Linked DNA regions of Gloeocapsopsis sp. IPPAS B-1203. The protein of the gene in region 1 binds, or shares a complex with, the protein of each later gene. Links are inferred from orthologs where the notes say so. Each region holds a gene or a part of one and is shown on either strand. Other genes may lie near its edges. The genes, in order: mnmE and mnmG.

Region 1 (3,190 bases):
TAAGGCTAGCAGGTTGTGCGGGGCAATATCTTGAACGCAGACACTAAAATTTCGGTAAGTTTCAAACTTAGTTGTACCTTCAGAATACTCTTTTTTAATTTGAGATTTAAATACTCCATTCTGAATGAGGTAATCTCGCACATAAGCGCGTAAATTCGCTTTTTCTGAAACTTCTTCTGCAAGAATGTCTCCAGCACTACTCAGTGCTTCTGCTATGGTTTTGACTTCTTCGGATAAATACTTTGTTGCTTCCTTTTCGAGGGACACTAGTGGTGCGTTTTTAGTATTTAAAGATTTAATCAACTCTGCTAGTGGTTCTAACCCTTTTTCTCTCGCAATAGTTGCCTTAGTGCGTCGTTTTGGTCGATAAGGAAGATAGAGATCTTCTAATTCAGTTTTTTGCAGACACGTTTCTATTTTGTATTTAAGTTCATCTGTAAGTTTACCTGAGGCGGCGATCGCATCTAGAATTGTTGTCTTTCTTGCTTCTAATTCGGTTAAATAAGTGTATCTTTCGGCTAAATCCCGCAGTTGTACCTCATTCATTTCTCCTGTACGTTCTTTGCGGTAACGCGCAATAAAAGGAATCGTCGCACCTTCGGCAAACAAATCAAGCGCATTTTGAACCTGAAAAGGTTTGAGAGACAATTCTTGTGCTAGAACTTGCGGAATATTTAACATCAGGCATGTAATTTTGATAGCAGATTGACCAAATAAGGAGATGACGATCGGCAATTAGCAATAAGTGATAATGAATTACTCTATAAAGAGATCTTAAAAGTCACCATTTCAAGTCAGCCCGTAACCTGTTCCAAATCAGGTGTTAAAGTAATTCTCTAACCTCCGACCTCTCCTATATTGTTTAGCATAGGAAAGGAACTTAGGTTCAATAAAAGCGTGACATACGAGGGATTAGGAACAACGATCGCAGCGATCGCAACTGCTATTGTGCCACAACAAGGCAGTGTCGGTATTGTGCGGGTATCTGGTAGGGAAAGCCTTGCTATTGCCCAAGCTTTATTTTACGCCCCAGGAAAGCAAGTTTGGGATTCTCACCGCATTCTTTATGGTTATATCCGTCATCCCCAGACAAAACAAGTCGTAGATGAAGCACTCTTACTGATTATGCAAGCACCGCGTTCTTACACGCGCGAAGATGTTGTGGAGTTTCACTGTCATGGGGGCATTATGGCAGTGCAACAGGTGTTGCAGTTGTGTTTAATGCAGGGTGCAAAACTCGCGCAACCTGGAGAATTTACTCTAAGAGCCTTTTTGAATGGCAGACTTGATCTGACTCAAGCTGAAAGCATTGCCGATTTAGTAGGAGCGCGATCGCCTCAAGCTGCTCAAACTGCGTTAGCTGGAGTACAAGGCAAGTTAGCACATCCAATTCGTTACTTGCGTGCTAAATGTTTAGATATTCTCGCAGAAATTGAAGCTCGTATCGATTTTGAGGAAGATTTGCCGCCGCTGGATTGTAATGAGATAATATCACAACTTGCAGAAGTTTTAGCACAAGTTACGCAAATATTAGCAACTGCAGATCAGGGTGAACTCTTGCGCAGCGGTTTAAAAGTTGCCATTGTCGGGCGTCCGAATGTGGGAAAATCAAGTTTACTTAATGCTTGGAGTCGCAGCGATCGCGCGATCGTGACTAATTTACCTGGAACGACTCGCGATGTTGTGGAGTCGCAGTTAGTCGTTGGTGGTATTCCCATCCAAGTGTTAGACACTGCTGGAATTCGAGCGACTGAAGATCAAGTTGAGAAAATTGGTGTAGAGCGATCGCTCACTAGTGCTGCTGCGGCTGATTTAGTCTTACTGACGATTGATGCAGCTGCGGGATGGACTGCTGCGGATGCTGAGATTTACCAACAAGTGCAACATCGTCCGTTGATATTAGTTATTAATAAAATCGACTTAGCTTTAGCAGAAGCAGTGAAGTATCCAGATAGCATAAGTAACGTAGTAACAACCGCTGCTGCTAAGAATCAAGGCATTGAAGATTTAGAACACGCTATTTTAACAACTATAAAAACAGGAAAGGTTCATTCAGCCGATACCGACTTAGCAATTAATCAGCGCCAAGCCGCCGCGCTTACTCGTGCCAAAGCTTCTTTAGAACAGGTACACAACACAATTGCTCAACAATTACCTTTAGATTTTTGGACGATTGATTTGAGAGGTGCAATTCAAGCTTTAGGAGAAATTACTGGAGAGGAAGTTACTGAGTCGGTTCTCGATCGCATCTTTAGTCGGTTCTGTATTGGGAAGTAGTTTAGTATTGTTTTACTGAATTCTAATAATATTTATGTGGGTTGGTAATCGGTAATAGGAGTAGATGAGCAGTTTTTATTAATATAAACGTCAGCAGCCTCACTAGACGCTAGAAAGATCTATATTTTCGTAGAGTTCGGCAATTTGAATTTGGAATTCAAAAGCTTGAAAAGATATTGTAATTGTAGGATCTTCGTACTCTGTCAGTAGCCATTGATGTGCAGCAGTCTTGATATAGTGTTCGACATGAACGTTATATTGATCGATCAATAAATATTCACGAAAGCTATCAATAGTACGGTAAGAAACAAACTTTTCGCCGCGATCGTAATCTTGCGTTGATTTAGATAGAACTTCAGCAATCATGACAGGATTGATAATGGTATCAGTGCGCCCTGATTGCACTTGCAAAGGCTTTTCAACAACCATAACATCAGGATAGGTGTAGAGATTGCGATCGGGAATCCAAAGACGCTGATCGGCATAAAAAGTTCGATAGCTTTTTCCTTTGAGCGCGAGTTTTAAAAGAACATAAAGATTACCAGCAATATCATTATGATTAGGCGTTCCTCCAGTCATCAACCTAATCTCTCCATTTGCATATTCATGACGTTCCTCTGAGGTCAGTTCAAATTCCAAGTATTCTTCGTCAGTATATGTACGTTGTAGTGCTTGTGTCATGGTATTTTTACTTCCAATGCTCTAAGCTACTGATTTAATTTAGGCGATCGCTTCACGTTTATTTTTAGCGACTATTAAGACGACACTGTTTGCATTTTCTAGAAAGACAAATTTTCATAATCACTAAAGTCCGTATTTTCTCTATTGTGCTTAGATGAGACCAGAAACATAATTTTATACAGTAGTGCTAATCTCTCTTTTCTAAATTTAGCTTATACTGAGGTGAAAAGTA
Region 2 (3,312 bases), on another replicon or contig:
AAAAACAGCCGCGCCTTCTCCTAACACCAATCCTTCGCGATTCCGATCAAAAGGATAAGCACCAGTGTGTGCTAGTGCTCCCATTTTTTGAAAACCAGCTAATGTTAATGGTGTAATTGCTGCTTCTACCGCACCTGCGATCGCACTTTGGCATTGTCCGATTTGAATTAATTCATAAGCCTGCGCAATTGCCCAGATTCCAGTTGAACAGGCTGCCATAGGTGCTAGAACCGCATTTTTTGTTTTAATTTGACGTGCAGCTGCGATCGCTGGTGTATGCGGTAATGTTTCTAACCAGTGTTCTAATTGTTGCAGATCGTGCTGACTCTGATACTGTCGCGCCAAATTTTCCCACCATGCTTGATGACTGCGACTTGAGCCAATAACTAAACCACACTCTGGTAATGGTAATTCTAACCCTGCATCTTTAATCGCAGCAGAAACGACCAACTGAGTGATATAGCTTAAATTAGCAGGTTGTTGCGTTATAAGTGCTAATGGTCGTGGTTTGAGTTCAGCAAATGGTTGTTGTACTCGAATTCCAGAACTTCCAGCAACTAGGTTGTACCAGCTTGTCTCTAAGTTTGTACCTAAAGACGAAACTAAACCAATACCCGTAACAACAACGTCCACTGTGTACTGTTCCTTCGGTGTATTAAACCTCCTGTATGAATGGCATTCCTCCGACTAAAGTCAGGGCTATCCGAGCAAAGTGTACCTTCGTACACTAAATACAAAATTTTTACGATTAAGTCCACGGAGGTAGACTTTGTTTATATAGCAGCGAATTCATTCGCACTCGCTCTCCGCGAACGTACCTCTAGATAGACGAGCAACGCATTGACATCAGCAGGGTTTACACCACCAATTCTTGCAGCTTGCCCAATTGTCAGAGGTCGTACTTTAGTAAGTTTCTCGCGTGCTTCTTTTGAGAGAGTTTCGATGGCAGCATAATCTAAATCCGGTGATAGTGGACGGTGTGATTGCCGCGAGATTTGGTCAATTTGATTTTGTTGACGCTGCAAATAGCCAGAATATTTGATATCAATTTCAGCACCTTCTTTCTCCACCACATCAAGATCGGGATTCCCTAAACCATGATGTTCGAGGTTTTTATAGTGAAATCCAGGACGTCGCAATAAGTCAGCGAGTGTGATTGAGCCTTTGATTGCTTGTTGTGTTGTTGCGGCGATCGCTTGCCCTACCGGTTCGTGTTCTTTCACGCGTGTAGCATAGAGTCGTTCTTTTTCCGCTGCAATATTTGTTTGTTTGCGGGTAAAAAGTTCCCACCGACGATCGTCAACTAACCCAATTTCACGCCCTAACGGTGTCAAACGCTGATCGGCATTATCAGAACGCAGTAACAATCGATATTCTGAACGGCTAGTCAGCATCCGATAAGGTTCGCGGAGATCTTTGGTACACAAATCGTCTACTAGGGTACCGATATAACTTTGTTCGCGAGGAAAAACGACCATTTCCTGATGCCGCACATAACGAACGGCATTGATCCCAGCAACGATTCCCTGGGCTGCTGCTTCTTCGTAGCCTGTTGTACCGTTAATTTGTCCAGCACAAAATAACCCCGCGACTTTCTTCGTCATGAGCGTCGGGTAACATTGCGTTGCGGGTAAGTAGTCATATTCCACTGCATAAGCTGGACGCAGCATCACGCAATTTTCGAGTCCTGGAAGCGTGCGCAGCATCTGGAGTTGCAGTGCTTCAGGTAAGCCTGTCGAAAAGCCTTGAATATACAGTTCCGGAATATCGCGTCCTTCTGGTTCAATAAAGATTTGATGGCTTTCTTTATCAGCAAAGCGGACAATTTTATCTTCAATACTGGGGCAGTAGCGCGGTCCTTTGGCATCTACCCAGCCGCCATAAACTGGCGATAAATGAAGGTTATCGCGGATCAATTGATGTGTTTGGGCAGTAGTGCGTGTGAGGTAACAAGGCATTTGCTCGCGTTCTACCCACACATTCGGGTCAAAACTGAACCAACGAACTTCTGAGTCGCCTGGTTGGGGTTCTAATTGAGTGTAATCGAGCGATCGCTTATCAACTCGTGCTGGTGTTCCTGTTTTTAATCGTCCGGTTTCAAAGCCTAGAGAATTGAGTGTCTCCGTTAGTCCCTCTGCTGCAAATTCCCCTGCGCGTCCTGCTGGCATTGATTTATTGCCGACCCAAATGCGACCGCCAAGAAATGTTCCAGTCGTTAAGATCACTGTGGGAGATTTGAAACCCACACCAAAGTAAGTTTCAACCCCTACAATTTCATCATTCGCCCCCAATACCAAATCTGTCACCATCGCTTCGCGAATCGTCAAGTTTTCTTGGTTCTCGACAATGCCTTTCATCACCGCTGCATATTCCCGCTTATCAGTTTGAGCGCGTAATGCCCACACAGCAGGTCCGCGAGAAGAGTTAAGTATCCGCTTTTGCAGGTAGGTACGGTCTGCCATTTTGCCGATTTCTCCACCCAAAGCATCGACTTCATGTGTCAACTGCGATTTGGCAGGACCTCCCACAGCAGGATTACACGGTTGCCAGGCAATTTTATCTAAGTTAAGCGTCAAAAGTAGCGTCCGACAACCCAATCGCGCAGTAGCTAGGGCAGCTTCACAACCGGCATGACCTGCTCCGACAACGATGACATCAAACGCGTCGATAAATTCTACATTGGTGAGCGATCGCATAAGCTATGGCTTTAAATCGGGCAGCTAAGGACTTATATTTAATTCTAATCGTTCGTCGTTTACAACTCACCAAACATTCAGCAACACTACTCATTGTCAAAAAGCTTGCCTCATTGTGTCAAGCCGATAAACACAACTTTTGTCTTGAAGCTTAAGTTAAGCTAATTGCTAACAGCTAACAGCTAATCGCTTTGATAACTTTTCACGCTATTTTAAACAGCAAGTCCCCCTGAGTATAGCTACAGAAGCTTGTGAAATACTTCTTTCTCACTGATGGCTGGACAGTCTGCCGAGTATGGGCATCTGATGGTCTATGGAACGAAACCGCATGGCGGCGTCAACCAAATATCCAACGCTTAAATATTTGTCTCGTAGAAGCCAGTGAAAAGTTGTGGTTATATTGCGTCGAAGACGTAGTATTAACTGTAGAGGTCAAACCGATAGTGAATACTCAAGATAACTCCACAGCTCAAAAAATTGGTCAAGTAGTCCTCAAACGCTTGATTAGTGCCGAACAAGTCATTGAGCGACTAGGCGCAGCCGAGGCAATGTGTCAGTTAAAGAGTATTCAATTAGTTGTCCAATAAGTCCCACACCCAGATGGGATCGCTCTTGC

The links.
Region 2: the proteins of mnmE (region 1) and mnmG are in contact, whole or in part, in a solved structure (PDB 9HIP), measured with the Escherichia coli proteins. The link is inferred for Gloeocapsopsis sp. IPPAS B-1203 from one-to-one orthologs.

What each region holds. Positions count from the first base shown.
Region 1 is NZ_PEIG01000010.1:167,363-170,552, reverse strand. What follows is about bases 229-3,087. They hold mnmE (tRNA uridine-5-carboxymethylaminomethyl(34) synthesis GTPase MnmE), read left to right. Parts: upstream 229-897; coding sequence 898-2,277; downstream 2,278-3,087. Other genes in these bases: CSQ79_RS18210 (Uma2 family endonuclease), read right to left, coding at 2,380-2,958; CSQ79_RS18220 (Tex family protein), read right to left, coding at 229-681. Also shown: more of CSQ79_RS18220, read right to left, coding at 1-228. UniProt on the Escherichia coli protein: Exhibits a very high intrinsic GTPase hydrolysis rate. Involved in the addition of a carboxymethylaminomethyl (cmnm) group at the wobble position (U34) of certain tRNAs, forming tRNA-cmnm(5)s(2)U34.
Region 2 is NZ_PEIG01000002.1:534,347-537,658, forward strand. Bases 236-3,216 are described here. They hold mnmG (tRNA uridine-5-carboxymethylaminomethyl(34) synthesis enzyme MnmG), read right to left. Parts: upstream 2,697-3,216; coding sequence 774-2,696; downstream 236-773. Other genes in these bases: CSQ79_RS05885 (beta-ketoacyl-ACP synthase), read right to left, coding at 236-633; CSQ79_RS27460 (hypothetical protein), read left to right, coding at 2,702-2,851; CSQ79_RS05895 (hypothetical protein), read left to right, coding at 2,948-3,216. Also shown: more of CSQ79_RS05885, read right to left, coding at 1-235; more of CSQ79_RS05895, read left to right, coding at 3,217-3,283. UniProt on the Escherichia coli protein: NAD-binding protein involved in the addition of a carboxymethylaminomethyl (cmnm) group at the wobble position (U34) of certain tRNAs, forming tRNA-cmnm(5)s(2)U34.